2 regions of the Streptomyces sp. NPDC020192 genome follow, and region 2 is predicted to be linked to the other one. Evidence: riboswitches for the same ligand, from Rfam matches in the RefSeq annotation. Region 2 holds a riboswitch; the other holds the start of a gene.
The links. A riboswitch is a leader RNA that binds a small molecule or an ion and turns the genes downstream of it on or off. The one in region 2 is predicted to bind S-adenosylmethionine.
Positions count from the first base shown of each region.

Region 1: it holds a riboswitch for S-adenosylmethionine, as region 2 does, so the genes downstream of both, ACH47Z_RS02035 (aminotransferase class V-fold PLP-dependent enzyme) here and thrC (threonine synthase) in region 2, are expected to answer to the same signal.

Region 1 is NZ_JBIRXG010000001.1:431,120-438,191, reverse strand. Features, by position in the region: gene ACH47Z_RS02055 (c-type cytochrome) at 1-102, shown strand, start outside; gene ACH47Z_RS02050 (Rieske 2Fe-2S domain-containing protein) at 99-1,157, shown strand; gene ACH47Z_RS02045 (cytochrome bc complex cytochrome b subunit) at 1,154-2,791, shown strand; gene trpD (anthranilate phosphoribosyltransferase) at 2,918-3,982, shown strand; SAM riboswitch class IV at 4,068-4,184, shown strand; gene ACH47Z_RS02035 (aminotransferase class V-fold PLP-dependent enzyme) at 4,348-5,709, shown strand; gene ACH47Z_RS02030 (Lrp/AsnC family transcriptional regulator) at 5,710-5,991, opposite strand; gene ACH47Z_RS02025 (rhomboid family intramembrane serine protease) at 5,988-6,779, opposite strand; gene ACH47Z_RS02020 (hypothetical protein) at 6,932-7,072, shown strand, end outside.
Region 2 is NZ_JBIRXG010000012.1:138,725-145,796, forward strand. Features, by position in the region: gene ACH47Z_RS23630 (trehalose-6-phosphate synthase) at 1-75, opposite strand, end outside; gene ACH47Z_RS23635 (glucosyl-3-phosphoglycerate synthase) at 370-1,314, opposite strand; SAM riboswitch class I at 1,486-1,633, shown strand; gene thrC (threonine synthase) at 1,651-2,934, shown strand; gene ACH47Z_RS23645 (MoaD/ThiS family protein) at 2,931-3,209, shown strand; gene ACH47Z_RS23650 (cold-shock protein) at 3,663-3,866, shown strand; gene groL (chaperonin GroEL) at 4,180-5,802, shown strand; gene ACH47Z_RS23660 (NADH:flavin oxidoreductase) at 6,021-7,072, shown strand, end outside.

The DNA of each region.
Region 1 (7,072 bases), on a different contig from region 2:
CCGGTCAGTGAGGGTCTGTTCGCCTGGATCTTCGGCCTCGGCGCGCTGATCGCGGTCGCCGTCTGGGTCGCCGCTCGGACCGCAAAGGCCAAGAAGTCATGAGTAGCCAAGACATTCCAGAAGAGAACCTGCCCGCTGAGCAGGAGCACGCGCACGCCGCCGTGAGCGTCGCGGACGAGAAGAACCCGTTCGCCGACCCGGGCCTGCCCCCGCACGAGCACCGTATCCAGGACATCGACGAGCGGGCCGCCAGGCGGTCCGAGCGCGTCGTCGCCCTGCTGTTCACGCTGTCGATGCTGGCCACCGTCGGCTTCATCGCCGCCTACCTGGCGGTGCCGCACGACAAGTCGATCTTCGTCTTCCCGATCGGCCACGTCAGCGCGCTGAACTTCGCCCTGGGTCTCACCCTCGGCACGGCGCTGTTCTGCATCGGCGCGGGCGCGGTCCACTGGGCCCGCACCCTGATGTCCGACGTGGAGATGGCCGACGAGCGGCACGCGATCGAGGCCTCGCCGGAGCTCAAGGCGAAGGTCATGGAGGACTTCCGCCAGGGTGCCGAGGAGTCCGGTCTCGGCCGTCGCAAGCTGATCCGCAACACGATGTTCGGCGCGCTGACCCTGATGCCGCTCTCCGCCGTCTTCCTGCTCGGCGGTCTCGGCCCGGCGCCGAAGTCCAAGCTGCGGCACACCATGTGGGCCAAGGGCAAGCGTCTGGTCAACATGAACACGAACCAGCCGCTGCGTCCCGAGGACGTCGCCGTCGGCTCGCTCACCTTCGCCAAGCCCGACGGCCTGGAGGAGACGAACGAGGACTTCCAGAACGAGATCGCCAAGGCCGCCCTGATGATCATCCGGCTCCAGCCGGACAACATCAAGGACAAGCGCGAGCTCGACTGGTCGCACCAGGGCATCGTGGCCTTCTCGAAGATCTGCACCCACGTCGGCTGCCCGATCTCGCTGTACGAGCAGCAGACGCACCACGTGCTGTGCCCGTGCCACCAGTCCACCTTCGACCTCTCCGACGGTGCCCGAGTGATCTTCGGCCCCGCCGGCCACGCCCTGCCGCAGCTGCGCATCGGCGTGGACAGCGACGGTTACCTCCAGGCGCTCGGCGACTTCGAGGAGCCCGTCGGTCCTGCATTCTGGGAGCGCGGATGAGCACTACAGCGAACGACACCTCCCGCGCACGCGGGAACGCCCCGGCCGGCGAGCGCGTCGCCGACTGGGTCGACGGCCGCCTGGGGATCTACTCCCTGGCCAAGAGCAACATGCGCAAGATCTTCCCCGACCACTGGTCGTTCATGTTGGGCGAAGTGTGCATGTACAGCTTCCTCATCATCATCCTGACGGGTGTCTATCTGACGCTGTTCTTCCACCCGTCGATGAACGAGGTCGTGTACCACGGCTCGTATGTCCCGCTCCAGGGACAGCTGATGTCCGAGGCGTTCAACTCGACCGTGCACATCTCCTTCGACGTGCGTGGTGGTCTGCTCATCCGGCAGATCCACCACTGGGCCGCGCTGATCTTCCTCGCGGGCATGTTCGTGCACATGATGCGCGTGTTCTTCACCGGCGCGTTCCGCAAGCCGCGTGAGATCAACTGGCTGTTCGGCTTCCTGCTGTTCGTCCTCGGCATGTTCACCGGCTTCACCGGTTACTCGCTCCCGGACGACCTGCTCTCCGGCACCGGTGTGCGCTTCACCGAGGGTGCGATCCTGTCGATCCCGATCGTCGGCACGTACATCTCGATGTTCCTCTTCGGCGGCGAGTTCCCCGGTCACGACTTCGTCGGCCGGTTCTACTCGATCCACATCCTGCTGCTGCCGGGCATCATGCTCGGCCTGATGGTGGCGCACCTGATCCTGGTCTTCTACCACAAGCACACGCAGTTCGCGGGCCCCGGAAAGAGCGAGAAGAACGTCGTCGGCATGCCGCTGCTGCCGGTGTACATGGCCAAGGCCGGAGGCTTCTTCTTCCTGGTCTTCGGTGTCATCGCGGCCATCGCGGCCGTCGCGCAGATCAACCCGATCTGGGCCATGGGCCCCTACCGTCCGGACCAGGTGTCCACCGGCGCCCAGCCCGACTGGTACATGGGCTTCGCCGAGGGTCTCGTCCGCTACATGCCGGGCTGGGAGATCAACCTCTGGGGTCACACGCTCGTCCTGGGTGTGTTCATCCCGCTGGTGCTCTTCGGTCTCGTCCTGGCGGCGATCGCGGTCTACCCGTTCATCGAGTCCTGGGTCACCGGCGACAAGAGCGAGCACCACATCCTGGACCGCCCGCGCAACGCCCCGACCCGTACCGCGTTCGGTGTCGCCTGGGTGACGATCTACATGATCGGCCTGGTCGGCGGTGGCAACGACCTGTGGGCCACCCACTTCCACCTGTCGATCAACGACGTCACCTGGTTCGTCCGGATCGGCTTCTTCGTCGGCCCGGTCATCGCGTTCATCGTCACCAAGCGGATCTGCCTGGGTCTGCAGCGCCGTGACCGCGAGAAGGTGCTGCACGGTCGCGAGACCGGCATCATCAAGCGCCTGCCGCACGGTGAGTTCATCGAGGTGCACGAGCCGCTCAGCCAGGAGCAGCTGCACACGCTCACGGCTCACCACCAGTACGAGCCGGCCCAGGTCGGCCCGGCGGTCGACGAGAACGGTGTCCAGCGCAAGATCCCGGCCTCGGAGAAGCTGCGGGTCAAGCTGTCCAGCGCCTACTACGGCGAGGACAACCAGATCCCGAAGGCCACCGTCGACGAGTACAAGGAGATCACCAGCGGCCACGGCCACCACTGATCACCGCGTCGCCACGCCACGCTGAGGGGCCCCGTCCGGCTTACGGACGGGGCCCTTCGCCGTGCCCCGGGGCCGATAGGGTGGCATCAACCACTGATTCCGCAGGTACGACACCCAGGAGCTGCCATGAGCGCTGTGACCCCCGCTGGAGGCGACACCGCGGCGGGCCGCTCCTGGCCCGCCCTGCTGAACGGCCTGCTCGGCGGCCACGACCTGTCCGCCGACGACACCGCGTGGGCGATGGACCGGATCATGCGCGGCGAGGCGACCGACGCGCAGATCGCCGGGTTCGCGGTGGCCCTGCGGGCCAAGGGGCAGACGGTCGAGGAGATCACCGGTCTGGTCCGCACGATGTACGAGCACGCGAACGTGATCGAGGTGCCCGGCCGGACCGTCGACATCGTCGGCACGGGCGGCGACGGGGCGAAGACGGTGAACATCTCCACGATGTCCTCGCTGGTCGTCGCCGGTACGGGCGCCAAGGTCGTGAAGCACGGCAACCGCGCCGCCTCCTCCGCCTCCGGGGCTTCCGACGTCCTGGAGCAGCTGGGCGTCAACCTCGACCTCACGCCCCGGCGGGTGGCCGAGGTCGCCGAGGAGGCCGGCATCACCTTCTGCTTCGCGATCAAGTTCCATCCGGCGCTGCGTCATGTGGGCGCCGCCCGCGGCCAGTTGGGCATCCGGACGGTGTTCAACCTGCTCGGTCCGCTGACCAACCCGGCGAAGGTACGGGCCCAGGCGGTCGGCGTGGCCGTCGCGCGGGAGGCGCCGATCGTCGCGGGCGTGCTCGCGGAGCGTGGCAACTCCGCGCTGGTCTTCCGCGGCGACGACGGCCTGGACGAGCTGACGACGACGTCCACGTCCCACGTCTGGATCGTCAGGGACGGCAAGGTCACCGAGGAGGTCTTCGACCCGCGCGAGGCCGGCCTCGACCTCGTCCCCGTGGAGGCCCTGCGCGGCGGCGACCCGGCCCACAACGCGGAGGTCGCCCGCCGGCTGCTGGACGGTGAGCGGGGCCCGGTCCGGGACGCCGTCGTGCTGAACTCGGCGGCGGCCCTGGTCGCCCTGAACCCGACGGACGCCTCCCTCACCGAACAGCTCCGCGCCGGCATGGCCCGGGCCGTCGAGTCGATCGACTCGGGCGCGGCGAAGCGGGCGCTGGAGCGCTGGGTGGCGGCCACCAACCGCTGACCCCGGCCCGCATGTGACGCAAGGCGCAGTCCAGATGGCGGACCGCGCCTTGCGCGTCGAAGATCGTATGGCAGGATACGAGCCAGGTCATGAGTGACAGCCTTCAGGCCCCGGCCGGCTGTCCGGCAACCCTCCGTCCGTGGCGGGGTGCCCCGGGTGAAGACCAGGCTGTAGGCAACGAGGTCTACGGCAAGCGCGGACCCCTCGAGAAACCAGGGGTCCTGGTCGTCGAGGAGCCTTCCGTGAGCAAGCGAATGCGATAGGGCCGCAGAGCCCCGCCTCCGCATCCCTTTTTTCACTCCACCACCGTTCGAGCGTTCTCTGCTCACGTGGTGAATGACACCTGCCTTCACGGGAGTTGAGCCATGTCTTCCTTCACTGTTGCCGCCGACCAGTCTGTTTGTGCCCCGCTGTCCGTTCTGGGCCGGGATGTCACCGTCCCGCTCGTCACCGGCGGCGAGGTCACGTACGCGGCTCTCGACTACGCGGCCAGCGCCCCCGCCCTCCAGCGCGTCTGGGACGACGTCGCCGCCTACGCGCCGTACTACGGCAGCGTCCACCGGGGTGCCGGCTACCTCTCGCAGCTCTCCACCGACCTGTTCGAGAACGCCCGCAGGACGGTCGCCGAGTTCCTCGGCTGCCGCGCCGACGACCAGGTGATCTTCACCCGCTCCACGACCGACTCCCTGAACCTGCTGGCCCGGGTGATCCCGGACGACTGCCAGGTCTTCGTCTTCGAGACCGAGCACCACGCCTCCCTGCTGCCCTGGCAGGACGCGAACGTCACCTATCTCAACGCCCCGCGCACCCCGCGGCAGGCCGTGGCGACCCTGGAGCGGGCCCTCGCCGACCGTGACCCGCACGGCCCGGCCCTGGTCTGTGTCACCGGCGCCTCCAACGTCACCGGCGAGCTGTGGCCGGTGCGTGAGCTGGCCGCCGCCGCGCACGCCCATGGTGCCCGGATCGTCCTGGACGCCGCCCAGCTGGCCCCGCACCACCCGGTGGACCTGCGTGACCTGGACGTCGACTGGGTCGCCTTCTCCGGGCACAAGCTGTACGCCCCCTTCGGCTCCGGTGTCCTCGCGGGCCGCGCCGACTGGCTGCGCGCGGCCGAGCCGTACCTCGCGGGCGGCGGCGCCAGCCGCACGGTGACCCGGCGCGCGGACGGGGGAGTGGACGTGCAGTGGCACGAGAGCGCCGCCCGGCACGAGGCGGGCTCGCCGAACGTCATCGGCGCCTACTCCATCGCGTCGGCCTGCAAGGCGCTCACCGAGGCCGGCTGGGACACCCTGGTCGCCCGCGAGCAGCACCTCATCCGCACGGTCCGCGCGGGCCTGGCCGAGGTCCCGCAGGTGAAGGTGCTGTCCCTGTTCGGCGACGACGCCCCGCGCGTGGGCGTGATCTCCTTCGTGGTGGAGGGCTGGAACAGCTCCCACTTCGCCGCCGCGCTCTCCGCCGAGTACGGCATCGGCGTCCGCGACGGCCTGTTCTGCGCCCACCCGCTGGTCCGCACCCTGCTCGGCAGCGACCCCCAGACCCAGGGTGAGTGCGGCGCCCCCGAGGCGGCCCCGGGCGAGAAGTCCCTCAACGCCATCCGCGTCAGCTTCGGCGCGGGCACCCCCGACGAGCACGTCGAGCGTTTCGTGAGCGCCGTGAAGGAACTGGTCACCAGTGGCGCCCAGTGGACGTACCACACGGAGGACGGCCGCTGCGTCCCGGCGGTGTGATCAGTTCTCCAGCCCGATGGAGAAGGCCGCCTCGAGGTCGTGCTGGGAGTAGGTGCGGAACGCCACGTGCGTGTCGGTGCCTTCCACGCCGGGAATCTTGCTGATCCGGCCGGGGATGACATCGGCGAGATCGTCGTGCTTGCGCACCCGGACCATCGCGATCAGGTCGTACGTACCCGTGACGGAGAAGACCTCGCTGACCGAGTCCAGCGAAGCGATCTGCTCCGCGATCTCCGGAATCCGGTCCACGCTGGTCTTGATCAGAACGATCGCGGTGATCACGGCTGGTTCTCTCCCTCGGAGGCCTGGGCAGGGGCGGCTTTCACTTTAGCCCGCCCGTCTCCCGCCACCGCCCTTCCAAGGCCGCCCTTCGGGCCCTTCCTTTTGCCGTATCGCACCCACGCGTACCCGAAGCCGAGCCCGAATCCGACCAGGTGGGCGAGGTAGGCCACCCCCGGCCCCTCGCTCGCCTGCGCCGCCGCCAGCCACTGCACCGCCACCCAGAACGGCAGTACGACCCATGCCGGGAACCGCATCGGCAGGAAGAGCAGGAACGGCAGAAGACTGGTCACGCGCGCGCGGGGGAACAGGTAGAGGAACGCGCCGAGGACCGCCGAGATCGCCCCGGAGGCTCCCACCAGCGACTGCTCGGACGAGGCGTTGGCGGCCGCGTACCCCAGCAGGGCGAGATAGCCGCAGCCGGCGTAGAAGAGGGTGAACTCGACGTGGCCCATGCGTTCCTCGGTCATCGCCCCGAAGACGAAGAGGAAGAGCATGTTGCCGAGCAGATGCACCCAGTTGCCGTGCACGAACAGGGCCGTGGCGGGCGTGAGCGCCTCATGGACCGGCCCGCCGAACAGCTCGGCGGGGACCACGCCCCAGTGCCGGAAGTAGGCCCGCTGCGCGGCCGCGAGGACCTCCCCGGAGCCGTAGGCGGGGGTCAGTCCGGAGGCGGGGCCGAGGGCGAAGAGCAGAAAGCACAGGGCGATGAGGCCGTAGGTGATGGGCGCCGAGGTGCCCCGCACCGCTCGGATGGTCCTGCCGGCCGCCGTGCTCCACTCGCTGATCATGACCACAGAGCATGACGTAACGGGACGCATGCCGACAGACCGCCTCGCCGTCGTGGACGGACGGGCGGCGACCACCCGGCAGGCCGTAGGGTTACGGCCACACGCGTCGGCCGACGGCGCGGACGGAGACGAGAAGGAAGCGGACTGCCACGATGACGGTTCCCCTGCCGACCGCGACCACCCGGTGGCGCTGCACCCTGTGCGGCAACCTGACCCGGTTCGACGTGACCCGTTCGTCGAAGGTCGTCGAGTACGTCCATCTCGATCTGGCCGGAGAATCCACGGTGGAGGAG
Region 2 (7,072 bases):
GCCCCGCTTGGCGCGCAGCGCCCCGCCCTCGCGCACCTCGTACGAAACCGGGCCGCGGTTGGACGCGACCAGCACCTCAGCACCGCCGGTGGAAGCCATGGTCCTCAACCTAGGGCCTGCCCGGCGGATCTTGCCAGAGACGCGAGGCCTGGCACGCACATCTGCCGCGTTGTCGTCGGTCGTCGACGCTCCGCGTCGACTCCCTCCTCCGCCTTGCAGCTGCACGCACCAGCCCCCGCTCACCTGCGCCGATAAGGAACCCTTGGTTTCCTCTGGCCAGATCCGCCGGGCAGGCCCTAGCCCGGCCCGGAAACGCTCAAACGTACGGCCACGCCCGACGCCCCCGCCGTATACGACGTCCCGGCGAAGTCAGGCCACCCTGCGCTCGGCGTACTCCGCGATCTCCACCATCGGCGGCCGTTCCTCCGTGTCGACCGAGTACGTGCGCGGCTCGAAACCGTCCTCGCCCCGCTCGAACTGGGTCAGGGAAGGCCGGATCAGATGGCCCCGGGCCAGCCGCAGCTGGGCGGTGCGGTAGATCGCGGCGGCCATCCGGCCCAGCGCCTGCCCGTCCTGGTGCCGGTGCTTGCGCACGCCCACGTCCACCTGGGCGAGGGCGTCCAGGCCCGCCAGGTGCAGCGCGTCCACCAGCATGCCCAGCTCCACGCCGTACCCGACGGGGAAGGGGAGCTGTTCCAGCAGGCTGCGCCGGGCCGCGTACTCGCCGCCCAGCGGCTGCACGAAACCGGCCAGCTGCGGCCAGTGCATGTTCAGCAGCGGGCGGGCCATCAGCTCGGTGACCCGGCCGCCCTGCCCGGCGGCACCCGCGAGCGGGCGGTCGTACATGGCCTTCACCAGCGCGACCTCGGGGTCGGTGAGGAGCGGGCCGACGATGCCCGAGACGAAGTCGGCGGAGAAGTCCCGCAGGTCGGCGTCGATGAAGCAGACGATGTCCCCGCCGGTGACCAGGAGCGAGCGCCACAGCACCTCGCCCTTGCCCGGGACGGCCGGAACGCGCGGCAGGATCGCGTCGCGGTGGACGACCCGCGCGCCCGCCGCGGCGGCGACCTCGGAGGTGCGGTCGGTGGAGCCGGAGTCCACGACGACGATCTCGTCGACGAGCGGGACCCGCTCCATCAGGTCGTGCCGGATGACCGTGACGATGTCGCCGACGGTCTCCTCCTCGTTGAGCGCGGGCAGGACGACGCTGATCGTCTGGCCCGTGCGCTGCTTGGCGGCCAGGAGTCGGGGGAGCGGGCGATCGGTCACGGACCAGGAGCGGGTGGCCAGCCAGCGCTCGACTTCTTCCAGCACGGTCTGCGGCTCCTCACTGTTCGTGATCACAGGTGGTGTCTGTGTGATCCATCTCGCGGTTCGGACGACTATCTCAACTGTCCTGGCCTTCGGTTACAGTCTTGAACAACGCCGATGACCATCGCATGTCGGGGGTCGCGCGCGTCCACAACCGCTCACACAACCGCATACCGCTCATCCAGAGGGGCAGAGGGACACGGCCCGATGAAGCCCCGGCAACCCTCCAGTCGGTTCTTGTCACGTTGACGTGGCGAGGCTCCCGGCTAGGGAAGGTGCCAAATCCGTCTCACGGCGAGATGCGTCGTGAGGAAGATGAGGAGAAAGGGCCTCGCCTCCATGGCTGTGCAGACAGTTGCAAGCACCTCCACTCCCACCGTAGACCTCGGTCCGGCCGCGGCCCTGAGCTGTCGCGAGTGCGGTCACCGTGTCCCGCTCGGCCCGGTCTTCGCGTGCGAGGAGTGTTTCGGCCCGCTGGAGATCGCCTACGACTTCTCCGCCTACGGCACCGAAGAGCTGCGCAGGCGGATCGAGGCCGGCCCCGCGAACATCTGGCGGTACGCCCCCCTGCTGCCCGTCCCGGCCGACGTCGCCGACAAGCCGAACATCAACCCCGGCTGGACCAAGCTCGTCAAGGCCGACAACCTCGCCCGTGAACTCGGCGTCACCGGCGGCCTGTTCGTCAAGGACGACTCCGGCAACCCGACGCACTCCTTCAAGGACCGGGTCGTCGCCCAGGCCCTGGAGGCCGCCCGCGCCTTCGGCTTCACCACCCTCTCCTGCTCCTCCACGGGCAACCTGGCCGGTGCCGTCGGCGCCGCCGCCGCCCGCGCCGGCCTGCGCTCCTGCGTGTTCATTCCGCACGACCTGGAGCAGGGCAAGGTCGTCATGGCCGCGGTCTACGGCGGCGAGCTGGTCGGCATCGAGGGCAACTACGACGACGTCAACCGCTTCTGCTCCGAACTGATCGGCGACCCGGCCGGCGAGGGCTGGGGCTTCGTCAACGTCAACCTGCGGCCGTACTACGCCGAGGGCTCCAAGACCCTCGCGTACGAGGTCTGCGAGCAGCTCGGCTGGCGGCTGCCGGACCAGATCGTGGTCCCGATCGCCTCCGGCTCCCAGCTCACGAAGATCGACAAGGGTCTGCAGGAGCTGATCAAGCTCGGACTGGTCGAGGACCGTCCGTACAAGATCTTCGGTGCGCAGGCCGAGGGCTGCTCGCCGGTGTCGACCGCCTTCAAGGCCGGTCACGACGTCGTACGGCCCCAGAAGCCGAACACCATCGCCAAGTCCCTGGCCATCGGCAACCCGGCCGACGGGCCGTACGTCCTGGACATCGCGCGCCGTACGGGTGGTGCGGTGGAGGACGTGACCGACGAGCAGGTCGTGGACGCGATCAAGCTGCTGGCCCGCACCGAGGGCATCTTCGCCGAGACGGCGGGTGGCGTGACGGTCGGCGTGACGCGCAAGCTGATCGAGAACGGCGTCCTCGACCCGTCGCTCACCACGGTCGTCCTCAACACCGGCGACGGCCTGAAGACCCTCGACGCGGTGGCCGGCACGGGGCTCACCGCCACCATCCGTCCGACCCTGGACTCCTTCCGAGAGGCTGGCCTCGCATGAGCGTGACCGTTCGCATCCCCACCATCCTGCGCACCTACACCGGCGGTCAGGCCGAGGTCGCCGCCGAGGGCGCGACCCTCGCCGAGGTCATCGGGGACCTGGAGAAGAACCACACCGGTATCGCCGCCCGCGTCCTGGACGACCAGGGCAAGCTGCGCCGGTTCGTGAACGTCTACGTCAATGACGACGACGTGCGCTTCGAGCAGGGCCTGGAGACGGCCACGCCCGACGGCGCGGGTGTCTCCATCATTCCCGCGGTGGCCGGCGGCTGCTGATCGAGCTGACCGGATGACCGGTCATTACCTTCGGTAATCCGGGTTACTGATTGTTCATCGAATGGCCCCTTCCGTGAGAGAAACGGAGGGGGCCATTCTGTGTGATTGAGCGCGGTAGAGTTGGGGAACTCGCGCCGGACCTGCGGGTCGCAGGTCCCGGATTTCACGCCGCGGGCCCGATAAGAAGTAGCCAAAGTATGCGGGCTATATGCGGCTTTCGTACCTCTTTGTACGGCCCGACTTGCCCTGAATCCGGCCGAATTCTAGGCAGATTCCGGACCGGGGTCGTCCAGATTTCTCGTCCGATTGACCTGTTGCAGACGGCAGTTGGACAGATACATTCAGCCGCGGTCGACGCGTTCCGGCGCACGCCCCCGACCGATGGGGGGTGAGGTCTGACCCGGGTCCGCGAAGTGTGGATCTGTGCAAGGGCCAGTAATAGGGGAGTTAGGCATGGCTCAGGGCACCGTCAAGTGGTTCAACGCGGAGAAGGGGTACGGCTTCATCGCGGTCGACGGTGGTGCGGACGTCTTCGTCCATTACAGCGCCATTCAGATGGACGGCTACCGCACCCTGGAAGAGGGGCAGCGGGTGGAGTTCGAGATCTCGCAGGGCCAGAAGGGCCCGCAGGCCGACATGGTTCGCCTCAGCGCCTGAACGTTTCTTGTCCGAAGGGCCTGCACCTCGCGAGGGGTGCGGGCCCTTCGTCGTACCCACGCCGTGCTCGGGTCACCCGGCTGTTCGCGCGCGGCTGACGGCCCCCGCCGAGGGCCGAGAGGCGCTTGCACTCGCCACCCCCGAGTGCTAATCATTGGCGTTAGCACTCTGAAGGTGAGAGTGACAAAGAAGGACCGGGTCGGTGAGGTCCGCAGGCCACGTGGGGCAAGGAACCACAGGCCGGCGAGCCGTCCGTCGCGGGCGCGGGCGCGGTCCGAAGGAATCACCCCCAGTCCTGGAGGGACCACTTCACATGGCCAAGATCATCGCGTTCGACGAGGAGGCGCGGCGCGGCCTCGAGCGCGGCATGAACCAGCTCGCGGACGCCGTGAAGGTGACGCTCGGCCCCAAGGGCCGCAACGTCGTCCTCGAGAAGAAGTGGGGCGCCCCCACGATCACCAACGATGGTGTCTCCATCGCCAAGGAGATCGAGCTCGAGGACCCGTACGAGAAGATCGGCGCCGAGCTGGTCAAGGAAGTCGCGAAGAAGACGGACGACGTCGCCGGTGACGGCACGACGACCGCGACCGTCCTGGCCCAGGCCCTGGTCAAGGAGGGTCTGCGCAACGTAGCCGCCGGCGCCAACCCGATGGCCCTCAAGCGGGGTATCGAGAAGGCCGTCGAGGCCGTCTCCGCCGCCCTGCTGGAGCAGGCGAAGGACGTCGAGACCAAGGAGCAGATCGCCTCCACCGCGTCCATCTCCGCCGCCGACACCCAGATCGGCGAGCTGATCGCCGAGGCCATGGACAAGGTCGGCAAGGAAGGCGTCATCACCGTCGAGGAGTCGCAGACCTTCGGTCTCGAGCTCGAGCTCACCGAGGGCATGCGCTTCGACAAGGGCTACATCTCGGCGTACTTCGCCACCGACATGGAGCGTATGGAGGCCGTCCTCGACGACCCGTACATCCTGATCGCCAACTCCAAGATCTCCTCGGTCAAGGACCTGCTCCCGCTGCTGGAGAAGGTCATGCAGTCGGGCAAGCCGCTGCTGATCATCGCCGAGGACGTCGAGGGTGAGGCCCTGTCGACCCTGGTCGTCAACAAGATCCGCGGCACCTTCAAGTCCGTCGCCGTCAAGGCCCCGGGCTTCGGCGACCGCCGCAAGGCGATGCTGAACGACATCGCCATCCTCACCGGTGGCGAGGTCATCTCCGAGGAGGTCGGTCTCAAGCTCGAGAACACCTCCCTGGACCTGCTGGGCACGGCCCGCAAGGTCGTCATCACCAAGGACGAGACCACCATCGTCGACGGTGCCGGCTCCTCCGAGCAGGTCGCGGGCCGGGTGAACCAGATCCGCGCCGAGATCGAGAACAGCGACTCGGACTACGACCGCGAGAAGCTGCAGGAGCGCCTGGCGAAGCTCGCCGGCGGTGTCGCGGTCATCAAGGCCGGTGCCGCCACCGAGGTGGAGCTCAAGGAGCGCAAGCACCGCATCGAGGACGCCGTCCGCAACGCCAAGGCGGCCGTCGAGGAGGGCATCGTCGCCGGTGGTGGCGTGGCCCTGCTGCAGGCCTCCCAGGTCTTCGAGAAGCTGGAGCTCGAGGGTGACGAGGCGACCGGCGCCAACGCCGTGAAGCTCGCGCTGGAGGCCCCGCTGAAGCAGATCGCCGTCAACGGTGGTCTCGAGGGCGGCGTCGTCGTGGAGAAGGTGCGCAACCTGGCCGTCGGCCACGGTCTGAACGCCGCCACGGGTGAGTACGTCGACATGATCGCCGAGGGCATCATCGACCCGGCGAAGGTGACCCGTTCCGCCCTGCAGAACGCCGCCTCCATCGCCGCGCTGTTCCTCACCACCGAGGCCGTCATCGCCGACAAGCCGGAGAAGGCCGCCGCGGCCGCTCCGGGCGGCATGCCGGGCGGTGACATGGACTTCTGAGCCTGATCGACAAGGCTCGGTTTTCCCACCGAGGGCGGCACACCCAGCTTCTGGCTGGGGGTGCCGCCCTCGGGCGTATCCGGGCCATGTCCTGGGTCACACAGACGGCGGACCGCGGTCCGGAATGTGGGCCGGCGCGTAGGTGGTTACTTAAGGAGCTGCAACAATGCGTGCACACATACCGACCGGTTAACCCCGTTGTCCATGAGGAGCCCCACGTGACCGCCACGCCGACCCCCGCCTCCCGCGCGGCCCAGATACTCTCCCGCCCGATCGCGCTCAACGGCCTCACCGTGCCGAACCGGATCGTGATGGCGCCGATGACCCGGATGTTCTCTCCCGGCGGCATCCCCGGCGAGGACGTGCGGTCGTACTACGCGCGCCGTGCCGCCGCCGGGGTCGGCCTGATCGTCACCGAGGGCACCTACGTGGGCCACGACTCGGCCGGCCAGAGCGACCGCGTGCCCCGCTTCCACGGCGAGGAGCAGCTGGCGGGCTGGGCGAAGGTCGCCGAGGACGTGCACAAGGCAGGCGGCACGATCGTCCCGCAGCTGTGGCACATCGGCATGGTCCGCAAGGACGGCGAGGCGCCCTTCCCGGACGCCCCCGCCGTCGGCCCCTCCGGTCTGGTCACCGCGGGCGCCGAGCCCACCGGCAAGGCCATGACGCAGAAGGACCTGGACGACGTCATCGGCGCATTCGCCGAGGCCGCTGCCGCCGCCGAGCGCATCGGCTTCGACGGCGTGGAGATCCACGGCGCCCACGGCTACCTCCTCGACCAGTTCCTGTGGGAGGGCACCAACCGTCGTACCGACGCCTACGGTGGCGACCTGGTGGCCCGGACGAAGTTCTCCGCCGAGATCGTCGCGGCCGTGCGTGAGGCCGTCTCCGCCGAGTTCCCCGTCATCTTCCGCTACTCGCAGTGGAAGCAGCAGGACTACACCGCCCGCCTCGCCGAGACCCCGGAGGAGCTGGACGCCATCCTGACCCCGCTCGCCGCGGCCGGTGTCGACGTCTTCCACGCCTCCACCCGCCGTTACTGGCTGCCGGAGTTCGAGGGCTCGGACCTGAACCTGGCCGGCTGGACGAAGAAGATCACCGGCAAGCAGGTCATCACGGTCGGCTCGGTCGGCCTCGACGGCGAGTTCCTGGGCGCCTTCCAGGGCCAGGGCTCCGAGGTCAAGGGCATCGACAACCTCCTCGACCGGCTGGAGGCCGACGAGTTCGACATGGTCGCCGTCGGCCGCGCGCTGCTCCAGGACCCGGAGTG